2 regions of the Caldalkalibacillus horti genome follow, and region 2 is predicted to be linked to the other one. Evidence: riboswitches for the same ligand, from Rfam matches in the RefSeq annotation. Region 2 holds a riboswitch; the other holds the start of a gene.

Region 1 (9,166 bases), on a different contig from region 2:
AGCTAAAGATTTAAGACAAAGGAGCGGGCCTATGTACCGTATTTTGGTCGTGGAAGATGAACGAATTATGGCTAAGAACATTGTATTTTCATTGCAAAACGAAGGGTATGAGGTCGATGTGGCCTATGATGGAGAAGAGGGGCTCAAGCAGTTCCAGCAGACAACGTACCATCTCTTACTTTTAGATTGGACACTTCCTGGAATGGATGGGTTGGAGGTTTGTCGACTTGTTCGAAAGGAATCCACCGTTCCTGTGATGATGATTACGGCCAAGGAAGAGTTAGTGGATAAGGTTGTGGGACTAGAGGTAGGTGCGGATGATTATTTAACGAAGCCTTTTCATCAGAGAGAGCTACTTGCTAGAGTAAAGGCCTTGTTGCGTAGAGCGAGTATCCATGAACAGAAACTAGGAGAGCATCTTCATTTAAACTGGAAGGGTTTAGCCTTAGATAAGGATAAAATAACCGTTCAATATGAAGGGGAAAGTGTGGGACTCAGCAGTACGGAATATAAGCTGCTGGACATTTTTTTACGACATCCACAAAAGGTGTATTCCAGAGATGAGCTATTCGAAAAGGTTTGGGGCATGTCAGAGGGATTTAGTGATCGGACGGTTGACGTAAATATTAGTCGTCTGCGGAAAAAAGTGCTAGACGTATCAGGTCTTCAGGTTCTACAAGCCATCCGAGGAATGGGCTACCGATTTGAGGGCTTGGAATGAAGCTGCATTACCGTCTCTGGATCGTTTTCTCATTGTTTTGGATCGCTGGAATGATCGTGCTCTACTCTCTCATTATTCAATTGTTTGAAGAAAGAACGCTTGAATATAGCAGTCAGCTTTCAAGATCTGAAGGACATACCATTTTAGACCGGGTCATTGGGCTGTATCCTAACTTTTCTGAGCGGGCTGAGGGCTATCTAGATTATTATAGCTCTACGTTTGGAGTACGCTTATTTTTGTTAAATGAAGAAAAGAGAGTCCTCTATGATAGCTTTGGTGAATTACCAGAAAATCAACCTTTGAGCTTAGAGGTGCTAGGTCAAGAAGCACCGACTGTTTACTATATGGAAACAGACTCATTCGGCTATGTCCAATACACGTTACTTCCATTAGAACATCGGACATTGAGCGGAACCAACTACTTAGTGATGGTGAAGGATGCGAATGCTGTGCAGCAGGATGTTGCATCTTTTCGCCTAAGAGTGCTGATGTATTTAGGATTTGCGGCTGTTGCAGGCTTTTTCTTATTCTATATTGTAGCCTCGTGGTTTACGCGTCCGATTCGTCAAATCATGCAGCACCTAAAGCGTATAACGCCTCAGAAAAGAGAGTTTACCATGACCTATGATGGGCATAATGAGATTGGGGAACTCGTCCAAGAAATAAGGCAGATGGTCAAGGAGCTAGATCAATACGAGCTTAGACAGCGTCGATTTATTAGTGCTTCCTCTCATGAATTGAAAACCCCATTGGCCACGCTACAGCTGATTGTGGAGAATTTGCCGCAAATTCGAAACCAAGCTTTGTTGCATCAGGAATATTTAGAAGATATGCAGACACAGATTGAAAAAATGAAGCAAACGATCCAAGGGATGCTTGACGTGTATCGAATGGCGGAGAAAAAGCTAGAAATTGAAAAGATAAGCATAGATCAAATTGAACAGCATAGTAAAAAAAGCTTTCAGCATTTAGCTGAAAGTAAACAGATTCATTTGAGCTTTGAAGGAGCTCCTAGCTTAGGTGTTCCTGCCGATCGTGTTTTGTTTTTCCAAGGCTTAGATAACCTAATTTCAAATGCCCTTCACTACTCTCCTAAACAAAGTGAAATCAAGGTGAAGGTAGAAAAGGAAGGAGAGTACACGGTTTGTTCCGTAACGGATCAAGGGTATGGAATAGATGAGGAGGATATTCCTTATTTATATGAGCCGTTTTATCGTTCGCGTAGAGCATCAACCTGGAACCCATTTGGAAGCGGATTGGGTATGGCCATTGTGAAGCAAATGATGGACTTGCATCAGGGCACTGTTAGGCTACAATCCCAGGTAGGACAAGGAACAACTGTAGAGCTGCGCTTCGGTAACAAAACTGTTACACAGAGGACATAATCAGGATACAAATTCGATGTACAATAAGAACATCACAAAAAAAAGGGGGAAACAACAATGAGAAAAACAACAATGAAAAAAATGAAGCCTTTTATGCTGTTAGCTTTCTTTACCGTTCTATTACTTATCGCTACAGCATGTGGACAAACAGAGCAAGAAAATGGGACAGATGACAATCCACCCGTATCTGGAGAAGGGGACGGGGTTACTGAAGATGGAGAAGAAGGAGTAACAGAAGACGAAGAAGAAGAAGGGGCCAATGAAGACGATATTTCACCAGTTGCGCCAGAAGAAAAAGACTCAGTGAAAAAGACTATTAACCTCTATTTTTCAGATAATGATTTGATGAATATGTACAGTGTAACAAGAGAAATTGAGGCAGAGAACGAAGAGGAATTAGTAAAAGAAGCGCTACACGCTTGGATGGATGGGCCAGAACAGGAAGGTCTACAGAATATAATGCCTCCTGATGTAGTCGTTGAATCTGTTACAATTACGAATGGAATTGCTGAGGTTAGCTTCTCAGGTGAGATTAAAAACGCCAATCTTGGTTCAAGTGGAGAGCTATTCCTTTTAGATCAGCTAGCACTGATCATGCAGCAGTTTGGAGCAGATGCGACACAAGTGCTAGTTGAAGGTGAAATTGAAGAGTCTTTATTAGGTCATGTGAGCACAGATGAACCTTATGCTGCTCCTAATCCAGAGGATTATGAGGAATGGTCCTCCTAAGAGCTGAGACCAAAAGAATGATAAGTTTCAATATATATTCCTTTTAAAAAGCTAGGGTGACGACATTTTGTCGTCACCCTTATCTAGTTTTATTGATTCTGCACTTTTTTGAGCACTTCTTCCTCTTTGTCTGTAATCGCACTTTCCACTTTCACTTTGCCAGATAGGAACCAACCAATCACAGCAATCCCCACTAAAACAGCCCAGAAAATGGATTTCCATAAAGTAGACTCAATAAAATCGTGAGAAAGGAAATTAATATCAGGGTGTGCTAGAGTATACAAGGCTAATTTCACACCTACCCAACCGACAATGAGGAAAGCCGTTGTTTCCAAAGCAGGTCGTGCCTTCAATAGCTTTACAAAATAAGTGGCAGCAAATCGCATAATAATAACTCCGATAAGACCACCAGCAAAAATAACTAAGAATTGTCCCCCATCAAGCCCTCCGATTTCAGGAAGGTTAGTGGCTGGCAATGTAACGGCTAACGCAACTGCAGCAAGGATAGAATCTACAGCAAACGCTAAATCTGCTAATTCTACTTTAAACACAGTCATCCAGAAGCCAGATTCTTTCTTTGGCTTAAGCGAATCCTCATCCTTTTTAAAGACATACTGCTTCAAAATATGATTAATGGCAATATACAATAGATAAATGGCACCAATCGCCTGCACCTGCCATACATTAACAAGAAACGAGATCAAAAAGAGTGAAGCAAATCGTAAGACGAAAGCTCCTGCTAATCCATAGAAGAGTGCTTTTTTACGCTGCTCCTCCGGTAAATGCTTAACCATAACGGCCATGACTAAAGCGTTATCTGCTGCCAAAATTCCCTCAAGGGCAATTAAGACAAGCAGCACCCAGCCATATTCAAGAAGTAATGATGCTTCCATTTTTTCTCCTCCTAAGGTTGTCTATTTTCTTCATCCCTTAGCTGGAGCGGCCCGAAAAAATACAAAAAGACCCCTGCCAACGAATGGGCAAAGGTCTTGCTAAGCATAATTAGTAGTCAAAAATATCATGCCAACAAAGCCGATGGTTATGACTCGCACATAATCCATGTAATGACGACTTTGTTTTCAGGAAACCTCCTGAACGCTACTCCCCTTTGAAGAAGAATATTAAGTTAAGATCATTGTAGTGCAGGAGATTTCATTTGTCAACAGATCAATTTTCTGTTTTGGACAAGGATTGACTTAGCTTTTAGTTAATGAGTTCCAAATTTTTTGTCAATTAGCTTTGTCCAACGGGTCACGACGAATATCTGTACCTTCTTTGATCATCCTTTCAAGATCCTCATTCATGCTTTGGCGAGAACGGTTCCATATTGGGCTATAGAGATAGGCATTTTTCGTGATTCGATCCATATAGGACAGCGTAGTCTCCCACCAAGGATTATTCATTCTTCCTTGATTTTCGGCGAGGCTTTTTGTTATTTGTGCTCCCCAGTACTTTTGGCGAGCTTCTGATGTAGACGGGAAGGCTAGCTCACGCAATAGCTCCCAGGCCAATTCAGGCTGCTTAGAAACAGTAGGAACGTAGCCTGTTGAATACATCATGTTTGTATCTACGCCTCCTGTAAAGTGGGGGAGACCGCAACTAGACCGAAGACATTTTCAAAATCTTATTCTAGCGTATAAGTCTTGCAATAAAATCATTATTTATCTAAAGCTGCTCAAGCATTTAGGGAGTTTTTAATTCATTTTTTCACAGAAATAAAACAATAAATTAAAGATATGAAAAAAAAGAGCAACATAACTGTAAAATGCAGGGGATTTGGACGATATTAGACAGAAAATAAAGGAAGATATGAACAAAATCAAAGAAAAAAGGAGATATATTCAGGGAAACCAATCATTAATGAGATTATTATTGAAAAATGTGCGTAAAGTACTATTTTTGGTTGCTTTTATCCCTTTACAAAGAATAAAATAGGAGTATGATTATATTCATGAAAACTAAATTGACGTTTTGTTATCTAAGTCGCTGAGTCCTGACCTTGATCAGGAACGGGGGAACCAATTGTCTTTATACATCTGGTAAGCCGAAAAATCAGATGTAGGGAGCATGGGGTGAATCTTGAGCAATCAAGTAGGGCAACTCTCACTGTCCGAATCCGACAGCTAACTCCGTAAGCGTTGTTTAGAGAGGAGATGGTGAAGCTGTGTCGTTATACATTCGACCACAGAGAATTCAATCTCTGTGGTTTCATATTGCCCAAAGCAGTGGATAAAGGATAATTTTACCTTTTTAACAAGAGTGCAATGGTTGCTACTCGCCCACCCTTGCTTTACGCATGAATCATTACGTTTTATCTAAAGCTAAGGGAAGAATGGTGTAATACGGATCGTGTAACAAGATTATATAGACAGGTGGTAATTATGGGAAAAAGTTTTGAAAATGTACCAAGTGAATGTATTCTAGTGTGTATTTCATACGGACCGAATGCTGAGCGTTTGATAAGAAGAGGATGGAGAATAGCACAATCACTTACTGCTCCTCTGTATATACTAAGTGTTTGTTCAGTAAATCACGAAGTGGATACCAAGCGAGAGGATCATGAGAAAGAATGGAAGAAGCTTGCAAAGCAATATAATGGCTCATTAATGATCGTCGAAAATAAATCGAAAAAGGTATCTGAAATTATTGCTAATGTAGCAAGAGAGAAGCATGTATCCCAAATTGTAATTGGTCAATCTCCACGAACAAGATGGGAGGAGATTTTAAGAGGATCTATTATTAATGAGATTCTTAATCAGATTGAATTTATAGATGTGCACATTGTGTCTGTTCAAAGAGAGCTTCCTCAAATGGAGGATGAATTTGAAAAAGGTGTTCGTGCTTACTTAATCAAAGAAGATGAGGGCTATTCCATTACTTACAATAGCAATCTTTCCTGTGGAATAGAAGGAATGTTCTTTAGGGATATCCATACAGATTTTGATAACGGGCTATTTATCAGACACAAGGATCATAAAAAAGTTACGCTTAGAGTTCATAACGGAACTATTGATGAATTAGAAGAATAGTGCCAGCAGAATCATACGCTATAACAGAGCTGAGATAAAAAACAGGCAGTAGCACGGATGTGCATACTGCCTGTTTTTTCATTGAACGTCAAACATCAAGATTGCTGCTAATGTTTATGGTTTTGGTGGCTCTAAAGATTCAATGGTCGTGCTCTTCATCGCTTTTCTTTGCCAGCCAATTGAAATAAATAACGTAATTCCTAGTAGGACCAGACCAAGCATAAAAGGATAAAGGACCTGCACATCATAAAGCAAGCCAGCAAGTGTCGGTCCTAAAATATTTCCGATACTCATATAAGCGTTATTTAACCCCATAGCAAACCCTTGTTGATCCCCTGCATTTTTGGAGATGATAGTAGTTAATACAGGACGAAGGATCGAAGTAGCTAAGAATATCAGTAGGGTAATACCAAAGAATAAGACAAAGCTATTAGCAAATATGGATAGTAGGAACCCGATAGCTGCTAGAGCAATAAAAACATTAAGAACCATTCCTTCTCCTAGTTTACTTACTATTTTTTCGACCACAAACAATTGAACAACTACACTAATGATTCCAGCCACTGTAATCATCATCGCAATTTCGCGATGTGTAGCTCCAAACTGATGATCCACAAACAATCCTAAGATAGATTCGTAAGCCATTAGACCAAAGCTCATGACTAACGTAATGACTAGTGGGATAAAGTAAGGGGTTCTCCCTGACATAAGAATTTGCTTAAACAAGGAAACCTCACCCTCTGTTGCTACAGGTGCTTTTTGCGGTCTGGTGTTATCCTTCAAGATAAAGACGGAGAAGGCAACAGCTGCTAGCGAAACAAGGGCTGAAATAAGAAAAGGCATTTTAAGTCCAAAGTCCGCTAAGAAACCTCCGACTCCAGGACCGATAACAATCCCTAGAGACATGGCTGCCGAAACAAAGCTGTTTCCCCTGGCTCGTTGTTCAAGCGTTGTAATATCGGCGATGTAAGCAAAAATAGCGGGAACTAATAAAGCCGCCCCAACCCCTCCGATGGCTCTAGAAGCGTAAAGAATCCAAATTGAATCAGTGGCATAAAAAATAAACATAGAGAGGGTTAAACCAGCTAAGCCAAGCACAATCATTTTTTTGCGCCCGTATTGGTCCGCCCATCTTCCGGCAAAGGGAGAAAATAAAAGCTGGGCACCAGCGAAAATAGCGATCATTAATCCCGCTGCCATTCCACCTTGATCTATAGATTTTAGATAAGTTGGAAGAATAGGAATAATAATCCCAAAGCTTCCGATGGCAATAAACATATTAATCATTAAAATAAGCATTTTTTTGTTTTGGTCTGCTGACATTTTCTGTGTCATATCGTATGCTCTCACTTTCTCCATAGTCTATCTTGTCCTAAGTATATAAACTTTATTTCTTGAGGACAATTTAGTTTATCAAGAAAATCATTTTTTATCTATCAAAATGATTTAGATCACAATTCATTTTCACAAAGTCAACAATTCGTTAACAAAACAAAGTAGTATAGCTAGTTGACACGAAACCAATAGGTGTCATATAATCAAATCTAAAAGCGAAACCTAATGGTTTCATAATAAAAAAATTGGAGGGATACCCTTGGCAGAGCAAAAGTCAGATAAAGTAGTAGATATAACGAAAAGAGTGGTCTATAAAGCTCCTATTGAAAAGGTATGGAACGCTGTAGCAACCTCTGAAGGAATAGAAGCATGGTTCATGCCAAACACGTTTAAAGCGGAAGTGGGTGCTGAATTTCATATAGATTCACAGTTTGAGCGCTCCAGCTGTAAGGTCTTGGAGCTAGAGCCTCCTTATCGTCTTTCTTTCACTTGGGGAGAGCAAGGGTGGGTTGTCAGCTTCGAGCTTAAGGACTTGAATGGTGAGACAGAATTTACGCTTATCCATTCAGGGTGGGGAGATGCTGATGAAATCATACCAGCCTCACAGCAGTCAAATAAAGCCATTCGAGAACGTATGAATCAGGGCTGGGAAGGAATCGTTGATCAAAGACTTAGGAAGGTCGTGGAAGAGTAATGGCTGCGGCTATTAAGCACGATGTGTTCCAAGCGATTGCAGATCCTACAAGACGTAAGCTTTTGGAACTGCTTGCGGACAAAGAGCTACCGGTCACAGAAATCAGTAATCATTTTCCGATGACACGTACAGCCGTATCTAAACACCTACGCATTTTGGCTGAAGCAGAGCTTGTGAGTAGTCGCAAGATTGGTCGAGAAAACCGGTATCGACTACATCCAGAGCCATTGATGGAGCTGAAGCGCTGGTTATCCTACTATGATAGGTTTTGGGATAACAGTTTGGATAAGCTCAGATATCTTGTGGAACAGGAAGACGAATAAAAGTCCTATGCCATATAAAATTATTCTTAAATACAAATACAAGAAATAAAAGCTAAGTAATAAAGATGATGTCCGAGAGGACTGCAGAAAACTACGAAAGTCCCTATCTAGAGAAAAAAGATGCCTCTCACCAATTTAAAATGGAGTGGACAGGCGTCTTTTTCATGCACCTTTTTTGTCCTGCTCTAAGGGGGATGGAGGGTGCAATCTGCCAATACTATTGAAATAAGACTCTGGTCGTATGATTATTCAATCTAAGGTATCTTTGTTATTTCTATAATTTTTCATATTCTATTTATAGAGCTTGAACTTAAGGAAAGAATAGCACATGATAAAAGAAAAGTTGTTGATAGGATAAAGGACAGGATAAGATCGGATTGGAGTATGAGAGAACATGAAACTACTGGAACTAGTCGAGCAGTTGTTTGCTCAATACGGATACTTAGTGCTACTGATTGGACTGCCTTTAGATGCCATTGCCCTGCCGATCCCTCCTGGGAATACAACATTAACATACACAGGATATCTTTCCTTTAAAGGTGTTTTGGATTTACTTCCAGCTATTGCAGCCGCTTTTGGAGGTGCTGCGATTGGCATGACAATCACATACTGGATCGGATACAACGTTGGATTTCCACTTACTAAGCGTTATGGTAAATGGTTATCGGTGAAGCTAGAGCATTTGGAAAAAACAAGAAAAAACTATGAGAAATATGGCAATTGGTTTCTTACCTTCAGTTTTTTTATGCCAGGGATTAGGCAATTTATTGGCTACTTTGTGGGGATCATACGTATTCCTTTTAGAACTTTTGCCTTCTATGCCTATTTAGGAGCGGCTCTCTGGGTGCTTGCTTTTGTGGGAATAGGATTTATCTTTGGAGAGCAGTGGCAATACGTCTTTTCTCTATTTGAAGCGTATTTAAAATATATTTTTATCGGACTTTGTGTGC
Region 2 (9,166 bases):
GGATATGGTGAGGAAATGGAATACATTCAAGATAAGCTAAAGCATGTCAGTAGCTATATGAGTAAGCTACTGCGGAAAAAATTTGGCAGAGGACCGGAATCCTGCTATGCAGCGATCAACAACCGGTACCTGGTTTTTTACATACGTGGATTCATTTCTCCTATGGAAGAGGTATTGCTCCAGGAGAAAAGAAGCAAGAGTGTAACAAGTGCACGAAGGACAATCATTACAAGCACGGTGGAGGAATTAAAGGGAGTGATACAGGTCACCTTTGATATAGAGGTGGGTAGCTTCTATCACGATTGGAACTTTCCGAATAATTCAGGTGTGATTATAGCCGCTCTACAGCATGATGAACAGCGCTTTGTTCAGGAAACACGGGGAGAAGAGGAGTCAGTAGATATTGAAAAGCTAGAAGCAGAGGTCAATCGGATTAGTGGGCTAGTACAAAAGGTACCAAATGAAACGACGGTTCATCGGATCTCACCTACCATCTATGTTGTTCTAAGAATAGGGATTTTGATTCCTATAGAAAAAGCTTTGATTGCTAAAGGCTTTGAAAAGGAACTTCTATTTACAAAAGATGAATTGGAAAAGGCTCATTTTCACCGAAGTGGTCAATTTGAACAGATTTTTAGACGACAGGTCAATGATATCTTTGTCGATTGGAATTTAAAAGAGGATAAAGGACTTATGTGTTTTGTTCTAAAATCATGACACTGGCAACTCTAACGTCAGATCGCTATAATAAGTTATCTAGAAGTAATCTCACTCATAGCTGAGTATGATGCTTAAATAGGAGGAAGTGCTAGTGGAACTGATTAACATATTACGACAACACATAGAGCAGAACACGTGGGTACAAGCCATTCTCAGTCAGGTGCGTAAGAAGGACGGATCTCTAGCCCAAAAAGTTCAAATTAAGCCAGTGGAGCTGAAGGGAGTTATGCACTATCAATTCAGCTATTATTATGAAAACAAGGTGAAGCATGAAAACTTGCTAGGTGAGGAGTCTATAGAGCGGGTAGAAAGTCTCTTGCAGGAAAGCTATAGACAGGCAGTGCTTCAAACAACCGATAATGACTATCACATCCTAGTGAGTAAAAAAGGGAAGCTAAAAATCATGACAAAGCCTCCGACTAAAAAGAGCATTGATCGTCAGCATAATCGCCAGAAAACGTATATTTTAGAAGAGGGCATAGCTGTACCATTTCTCGTTGAATTAGGAGTCATGACTGAATCAGGCAAAGTTCACAATAAGAAATATGATAAATACAGGCAGATCAATCGTTTTCTTGAAATGATTCGTGATATTCTTCCACATCTTCCAAGGAATCGAACAGTACAAATCCTAGATTTCGGCTGTGGTAAATCATATCTAACGTTTGCTCTGTACTATTACTTAGTTGAGCTTGAAAAGCTTGACGTGCATATCACGGGATTAGATTTAAAAGAGGATGTAATTCGTCACTGTCAGCAGCTCGCTGAACAGTTTGGTTATGAGAACCTACAGTTTAAAGTAGGGGATATTGCCAAGTATGATGAGAAGAGTGCCATTGATATGATGGTCACCTTGCACGCCTGTGATACGGCAACGGATGCGGCTCTTGAAAAAGCTGTACGTTGGAATGCAGGGATTATTTTGTCTGTTCCCTGCTGTCAGCATGAGCTATTGACGCAAATAGATAACGATATCCTTGAGCCTATGCTGGGTCACGGTCTTATAAAAGAACGCTTTGCTTCATTAGCAACAGATTCCATCCGAGCAAAGCTACTCAGTATTTTGAGATATAGGACACAGCTGCTGGAATTTATAGATTTGGAGCATACCCCGAAAAATATATTAATTCGAGCTATCAAAGAGGAGTCCTTAGCAAAGGACAAACAAAAGCAGCTAGTCAGAGAATACACGACATTTAGAGACTTTATTCAAGCTAAGCCTTATTTGGAGCGTGCTCTTGAAGATAGGCTAGCCCCTTTATTAGAAGAGAGTTAAAAAACTTTTAGTTCTTTATCAAACGTATGTGGTATTGCATTTGTGCAATACCACATATTTTAAAAGAAAAATAATATAATTAAGGTGACCGCCAAGCAATAAATAGAAAAATAGATTACCTTCCCTCTATTCATTACTCCCATGTATCACTTCAATGATGACTGTTTTGCGTGGCTAGATCAGTACCTTTATCCTTCATCCATTTTTACACTTTACTTTTATCGAAAATAGGAGTATTATTCCTTATAATAATTCTTTAATTGCATAAAGTCGCCGAGTTTCCATTATGGAAAACGGGGGAACCACCTGAAGCCAATTTGGTTTCAATGGGGTTAATCGTTTTGGTTGTCATACAATCATAACGACGGGCACTCTCAAGCCCGAACCCGACAGCTAACCTCGTAGGCGTTTGAGAGAGAAGCGCAGCCCGTTACCATGTTATTTGTCATGCAAAACCCTGGCAGCAGAATTCTCTGCTCTTGGGTTTTTTTGTGTTTTATTGGTACTGATACTACTGATAAAAGCAGCCATTGATGTGATAAAAAAGGTAAGAGTTAAACAATAATGAGGCGGTGATTTGAAAGTATGAAAAAACAATTTATGATCATCGGGCTGGGTCGATTCGGTTCAGCACGGGAGATATTCTGTTGATGATTGGCCGTAATGAAGACATTCGTTATATGGAGAATAAGTATGAGAAGAAACGTTAGAACACGAATTCAGGAGATGGGTCCACCTCAACTGATTATGAGTGTATTTGCTCTATTAATTGGAATTGGAACTCTCCTGCTCTCCCTACCCCTTTCATCAGCCAGTGGGAAGTCGGTTGGCTTGCTTGATGCATGGTTTACCGCTACTTCAGCCGTTTGTGTAAACGGGTTAGTCGTTGTAGATACCGGAAGTGTATACTCTACGTTTGGGCAAGTCGTCATTATGATGCTTATTCAAATTGGAGGCTTGGGATTTATGACGTTAGGGGTCATGGTGGCTATTGTACTAGGCAAAAAAATTGGTTTAAAACAAAGATTGATTATTCAGCAAACAACCCAATCCGTCTCATCCCAAGGTTTGGTGAAGTTGAGTTTATACATTGCTATGATTGTGTTTATTTTGGAAAGCTTGGCAACAGTCATCCTTACTTTGAGATGGAAGGATGAAATGGGTCTTGGTCAGGCTGCCTATTATGCGTTATTCCACACAATATCTGCTTTTAACAATGCGGGCTTTGCTCTTTGGTCCGATAGCTTATCTGGATTTTTAGACGATCCAGTCGTAATCATAACTATTGTCTTACTATTTCTTATTGGTGGGTTGGGATATATCGTAGTGGTTGATCTTGTGCAGAAACGCTCTTGGCGCAGGCTATCCCTGCATTCCAAAATTGTGCTTCTCGCATCCGGTCTTCTTTTGGCAGGAGGTTTTCTCCTTATCTTTTTACTGGAGAGCTGGAACTACAATACATTTGGTCATTTAACTTTTGGGGAACGGGTTTCAGCTGCTTTCTTCCAAGGAGCTACACCCCGAAGTGCGGGATTCAATACCATTGATATTGCCAGCATGCTGACTGCCTCTCAATTTGTCATCATCATATTGATGTTTATCGGAGCGGCATCAGGCGGCACAGGTGGGGGAATCAAGGTCAACACCTTCGTTGTTCTCCTTTTGGCCACTCTAAACACCTTTCGCGGCGGTGGACAGATCCATGCCTTCCAGCGCAAAATTAATCAAGAAGTCGTCATGCGTGCCCTTGCTGTCGTCATTAGTTCACTTACCTTTGTGCTTGTCGTTGCGCTGCTCTTAACTATTACAGAAGACATGTTGGAGGAACATTTTCTTGAAGTTTTATTTGAAGCTACTTCTGCTTTTAGCACAACAGGGCTTTCCATGGGACTGACCAGCGAATTATCTCCCCTTGGCAAGGTCATCGTCACCCTCACCATGTTTGCGGGACGGTTGGGCCCATTGACGTTGGCCTTTGCCTTGGCCCGTAAAAAAAGATCATCAAAACTGGGTTACCCGGAAGATCATATTTTGATTGGTTAAAAATGCAAATAGGAAAAACAGGGAGTGAGACATGTGATTCAGGTGAAAAATTTGAACTATGCGTATCCGAAGTATGAACAAAAAATATTGCATGGACTAAATTTCGAAGTGAAGCGAGGGGAGATTCTTGGTTTTTTAGGACCTTCTGGGGCAGGCAAAAGCACTACGCAAAACATCTTGATCGGTAAATTAAGAAACTACACAGGTTCTGTCCAAGTATTTTCCCAAGAGATGAAAACTGTGACTTCCGATTACTATGAACGGATTGGAGTAGCTTTTGAATTCCCTAACTTTTATAGTCGGTTTACAGCATTAGAAAACCTGAGACATTTCCAATCTCTCTATCGCAATCAGGAGAACGACCCTATAGCTTTATTAGAGCAAGTAAACCTAAAGGAATATGCACATGTCAAATTCGAGCACTTCTCAAAGGGCATGAAAATGCGCTTAAATTACTGCCGTGCCATACTTGGGAATCCAGAAATCCTTTTTCTTGATGAACCTACCTCTGGACTCGATCCCGTCAATGCAGATAGATTAAAGCAACTCATCCTAGAACGCAAACAATCTGGAACTACGATTCTACTCACCACCCACCAGATGCAGACTGCTGAACAGCTATGCGACCGAGTTGCCTTTATTGTGGGTGGTGAAATTAATCTAATTGATTCGCCAAAAAATCTGATGCTACAGTACGGACAACGTCAGCTCAAGGTGGAGTTCGAAGTAGATGGCCAACGTTATACTGAGGAATTCCCGTTAGAAGGTATAGGAGAAAACGAGCGTTATCTTCATGTGATTCGCTCTCACCCTATCATTACGATGCATTCTATGGAAGCCACGTTGGACCAAATCTTTATGAAGGTGACAGGAGCAAGCTTATGATGAGGATTAGAAGTCTAGTGACTTTCGATGTTCGCTTTCAATGGAAGCAACGTTTCTACCATGTTTATCTGTTGGTTTGCGCCGTTTATATCAGTCTCTTACTTTTACTACCAGAAGCCTATGTGGATAAAACAATCGTCCTGCTTACATTCTCTGACCCGGCAGCTTTAGGGCTTTTTTTCTCAGGAGGTATGCTTTTGTTGGAAAGAGAACAGGGCATTCAGGAGAGTCTGTTTGCTACTCCGCTTCGCGTAAAAGAGTATGTCATTGCTAGGTGCCTTTCCCTCTCTGTCCTTTCGCTAGCTGCAGCTTACGTCATTCATATAGCTGTGAAGGGATGGCCTGTTTCGCCGATCGCATTCACACTTGGAGTATTGTTATCCTCCTTCTTCTTTACGTTACTCGGGATGTGTGCAGCCGTGCTTAGTCACTCTATTAATGGATTTCTTCTGCTGTCTCAAGGCTTCGCCCTACCGTTCGTATTTCCTGTTCTTGGATATTTAAATTGGCTTCCTTCACCACTCTATAAGCTTCTACCGACTGAAGGATCCCTTCTCCTTATTGAAGGATCAAATCAAATCATTAGTCTAGGTGATGCGGTGTACGCAATTATAGTTTTATTGTTATGGATTGGTTTTGCAGGCTGGTGGAGCGTAAGTCTGTTACAAAGAACGATAAAAATGTTGGATGAGGGGAAAAACTGATGCTTAAATATAAGACCTTGCTTATCAGTGATATAAAAAATGCGGCTAGGAATCCCATGTTTATGCTAATTGGTATTGGTCCTCTGTTACTACTTCTTCTTATTCGGTATGTCTTGCCTGTAGTTGCAGACTGGCTGATTGTGTATACTGGATTTGATCTTCTGTCCTATAATGATTTTATTACGATACTCATCATGCTTGTTATCCCTCAATTAATTGGTACGGCAACAGGATTGCTTATGCTCGATGAGCGCGATGAAAGGATTATAGATTACTATACAGTATCTCCACTAGGGAGACATGGTTATTTGATTTACCGTCTACTTTTACCTGTTACAATAACGATTCTAATGTCGGCTTTATTCCTCTTGGCCAACGGCATTTCAAAACACCAAATTGAAAATATTGCCGTCCTTATTTTACTCGCCTTGCAAGCACCACTTTACACACTTTTCCTAGTCGCCTTCGCCGCCAACAAGGTAGAAGGACTAGCTCTATCAAAGCTCGCCAGTCTCATGCTGCTGGGTGCCATTTTTCCTTACTTCATCCCTGACCCGTGGCAAACATTAGGCATTATACTGCCGACCTATTGGCCTTCTAGACTATATTTGAATGGGGCACTACTCGGTGAGAATTTAGGAATAACATTCTTCTTGTATATGATAGGATTGATATTTCATATGCTTCTGCTCACCAGCTTGTTTCTACGGTATTACCGCCAACAATCATAGTAGTCAGTGCCAATTAGTTAATAATTCCATGTCTGATAATTTCGACCTTTACATTAGGTTTAATATTAATATCTTGATAGACTTCCTTCCAATTAATTCGATTCCACGTATCATTAACTGGTTACTTAGAAGGAGGAATGAATATAGGTCGTTTAGAGGAGAAAAAAATTTTCTCCTCTTTTTTGGTTTAAAAGGGAGGAGATAAGGGTACGTAAACCATGGTACTCATTCTCCATTTTTCTAAAGAAAGTATAATGTTCCTTGTTTTTTACCAAAATATGAAATGAAAGAGGTGAAAATGAGACCATCGTCCAGTATTCTGGAAGAATCCTAAGGAACTTATCTACTAGTTTGCTTACAGTTTCACATACACATGGATAGGTAGAAATTATGGAGAATACACGATTTGTACTCTAAAAACCCTCTACTTATAATGAATAAGGTATAGAGAGGAGTCAAACTGAATATGAAAAAGATTGAAGTGAGGGGAGTCACCAAAATTTTCGGCTCTAAGCCTAAGGAAGCGTATCAGCGCTTAGAAAAAGGCCAGAGTAAACAACAAATCTTCAAAGACACGGGCATGAATATCGGTGTTGACCGAGCCACCTTTGAAGTCGAAGAGGGCGAGCTCTTTGTCATTATGGGTCTTTCAGGAAGTGGTAAATCAACGCTTATCCGCCTTATCAACCGCCTCATTAACCCCACCTATGGCGATATCCACATTGACGGTGAAAACATCGTAAAAATGGATAAAACACAATTGATGCAAACACGTCGAAAAAAGCTAGGAATGGTATTCCAGCGCTTTGCTCTATTTCCTCATCGCACGGTACTAAAGAACGTAGAGTATGGTTTGGAGGTACAGGGTATTCCCAAGCAAGAACGTGAAAAGAAAGCAAGAGAATCCCTTGAGGTTGTTGGCCTAAAGGGATACGAAAACAGCAAGCCAGACGAGCTTAGTGGTGGTATGCAGCAGAGGGTAGGATTAGCCCGAGCCTTGGCTAATGAATCAGATATTCTGTTGATGGATGAAGCGTTTAGTGCGCTAGATCCCTTAATTAGAAAAGAAATGCAAGATGAGCTTTTACAATTGCAAAGAACACTTAAGAAAACCATCTTATTCATCACCCATGACTTGGACGAAGCACTTAAACTTGGGGACAGGATTGCCATGATGAAGGATGGTAAAATTGTTCAGATTGGTACCCCTGAAGAGATTATGACATCTCCTTCGAATGAATATGTCTCCACGTTCGTACAGGACGTTGACCGCTCTAAAGTCCTAGAAGCCTCACACATTATGAAAAAGCCAGATGTGGTCACAACATGGAAGGAAGGCCCGCGTGTAGCCATCCGAAAAATGGAGGATAAAGGAATCTCCAGTATTTTTGTTGTCGATAAGGATCGAATGCTAAAAGGATTACTAACGATTGATGCTGCTATCAAAGCTCTAAAAGAAAATAAGTGGGTAGAAGACGTCCTTATTCAAGATTATCCTATTGTTCCACCTAATACGTTATTAAATGAGCTTATAGGTGTGGCAGCTGAAACGAAATATCCTATTGCGGTCGTTGAGGAAGGAAAGCTTGAGGGAATTATTGTTAGGGTATCTATTCTTTCTGGTCTTGCCTTAGGAAAAGGCGAGGAGGTGAATGGATCGTGAATTATTTCAACTTTCCATTAGATAGATGGACCAATACGTTTGTCGATGAATGGTTAATTCCTGTTTTGGGTCCATTTTTTGATGTAATCAGTAAGTGGATTGCCTTCTTTGTAGGCCATTTTACAAGCTTTTTAATTTGGATTCCTGCCGAGCTAATGACTGTAGTCCTTGTTGGTCTAGCTTGGTATTTGGCTGGCAGGGGTGTTGCTATATTTAGTTTAATCGGATTGATTTATTTAGGGAACGTCGAGCTATCAGGAATTAATGTGTGGAATGCTGGGATGCAGACTCTGGCTGTCGTGCTAACAGCTACATTATGTTCCATTATCATTGGGCTCCCATTAGGTATAATGAGTGCTAAATCCGAGGCGGTCAATCGTGTCGTACGACCCATTCTCGATTTTATGCAGACCTTACCGAGTTTTGTATATTTGATTCCTGCCGTTCTTTTATTCGGAATTGGCGTGGTTCCGGCTGTGATTGCGACGTTTGTTTTCGCTACTCCACCAGCTGTTAGGCTAACCAATCTAGGTATTAGACAGGTGCCAACAGAAGTGATCGAGGCATCTAGAGCCTTCGGTTCAACCTCTTGGCAAATGCTCCGGAAGGTACAGCTCCCAATGGCTTTACCTACCATTATGGCTGGTATTAATCAGACGATTATGCTTGCCTTATCCATGGCGGTTATCGCATCGATGATTGGAGCACCGGGGCTAGGGTCTATCGTTAATGCGGGTATTTCCAGTGTTAACGTAGGAATGGGACTAGTAGGTGGATTAGGAATTGTTGTGCTTGCTATCCTATTAGACCGTATTACTGAAGGGCTAGGAAAGAAATATAATCCGAATAAATCATAATTCGGACAAAATAATGTAATTCAAGTTATGAGTCATGTAAGAACATATAGATGATTCAGGAATAACAGACAAACAAACTATGTTTATTTTAAGAGGAGGAATTTAAAGAATATGATGAAACAAAAGAACTGGTTAAAGCTAACATTATTCTTAAGTTTAATCTTCGTATTAGTTGCAGCAGGGTGTGCGGCTGATAATGGCGATGGATCAGAAGAAGGAACAGGTGTTGAAGAAGGTACAGGAACTGAGGATGGGAATGGTACAGATGGAGAAGCAGCTCCAGAGGA

The links. Region 2 has a riboswitch for cyclic di-AMP ahead of J2S11_RS04700 (TrkH family potassium uptake protein). Riboswitches for the same ligand answer to the same signal wherever they lie in the genome.
Region 1: linked by a shared signal. The riboswitch ahead of J2S11_RS10510 (universal stress protein) and the one ahead of J2S11_RS04700 (TrkH family potassium uptake protein) in region 2 are both predicted to bind cyclic di-AMP.

The regions. Positions count from the first base shown of each region.
Region 1 covers NZ_JAUSTY010000007.1:213,114-222,279, forward strand. The annotation lists gene J2S11_RS10485 (response regulator transcription factor) at 32-721, shown strand; gene J2S11_RS10490 (sensor histidine kinase) at 718-2,106, shown strand; gene J2S11_RS10495 (GerMN domain-containing protein) at 2,164-2,835, shown strand; gene J2S11_RS10500 (TerC family protein) at 2,925-3,728, opposite strand; yybP-ykoY riboswitch at 3,768-3,954, opposite strand; gene J2S11_RS10505 (hypothetical protein) at 4,065-4,394, opposite strand; cyclic di-AMP (ydaO/yuaA leader) riboswitch at 4,810-4,990, shown strand; gene J2S11_RS10510 (universal stress protein) at 5,217-5,864, shown strand; gene J2S11_RS10515 (MFS transporter) at 5,979-7,187, opposite strand; gene J2S11_RS10520 (SRPBCC family protein) at 7,459-7,893, shown strand; gene J2S11_RS10525 (ArsR/SmtB family transcription factor) at 7,893-8,216, shown strand; gene J2S11_RS10530 (DedA family protein) at 8,611-9,166, shown strand, end outside.
Region 2 covers NZ_JAUSTY010000003.1:222,218-231,383, forward strand. The annotation lists gene J2S11_RS04690 (Na-translocating system protein MpsC family protein) at 16-717, shown strand; gene J2S11_RS04695 (class I SAM-dependent methyltransferase) at 812-1,996, shown strand; cyclic di-AMP (ydaO/yuaA leader) riboswitch at 2,258-2,419, shown strand; gene J2S11_RS04700 (TrkH family potassium uptake protein) at 2,660-4,039, shown strand; gene J2S11_RS04705 (ABC transporter ATP-binding protein) at 4,073-4,924, shown strand; gene J2S11_RS04710 (fluoroquinolone export ABC transporter permease subunit) at 4,921-5,628, shown strand; gene J2S11_RS04715 (ABC transporter permease) at 5,628-6,359, shown strand; gene J2S11_RS04720 (quaternary amine ABC transporter ATP-binding protein) at 6,826-8,022, shown strand; gene J2S11_RS04725 (ABC transporter permease) at 8,019-8,879, shown strand; gene J2S11_RS04730 (glycine betaine ABC transporter substrate-binding protein) at 8,991-9,166, shown strand, end outside.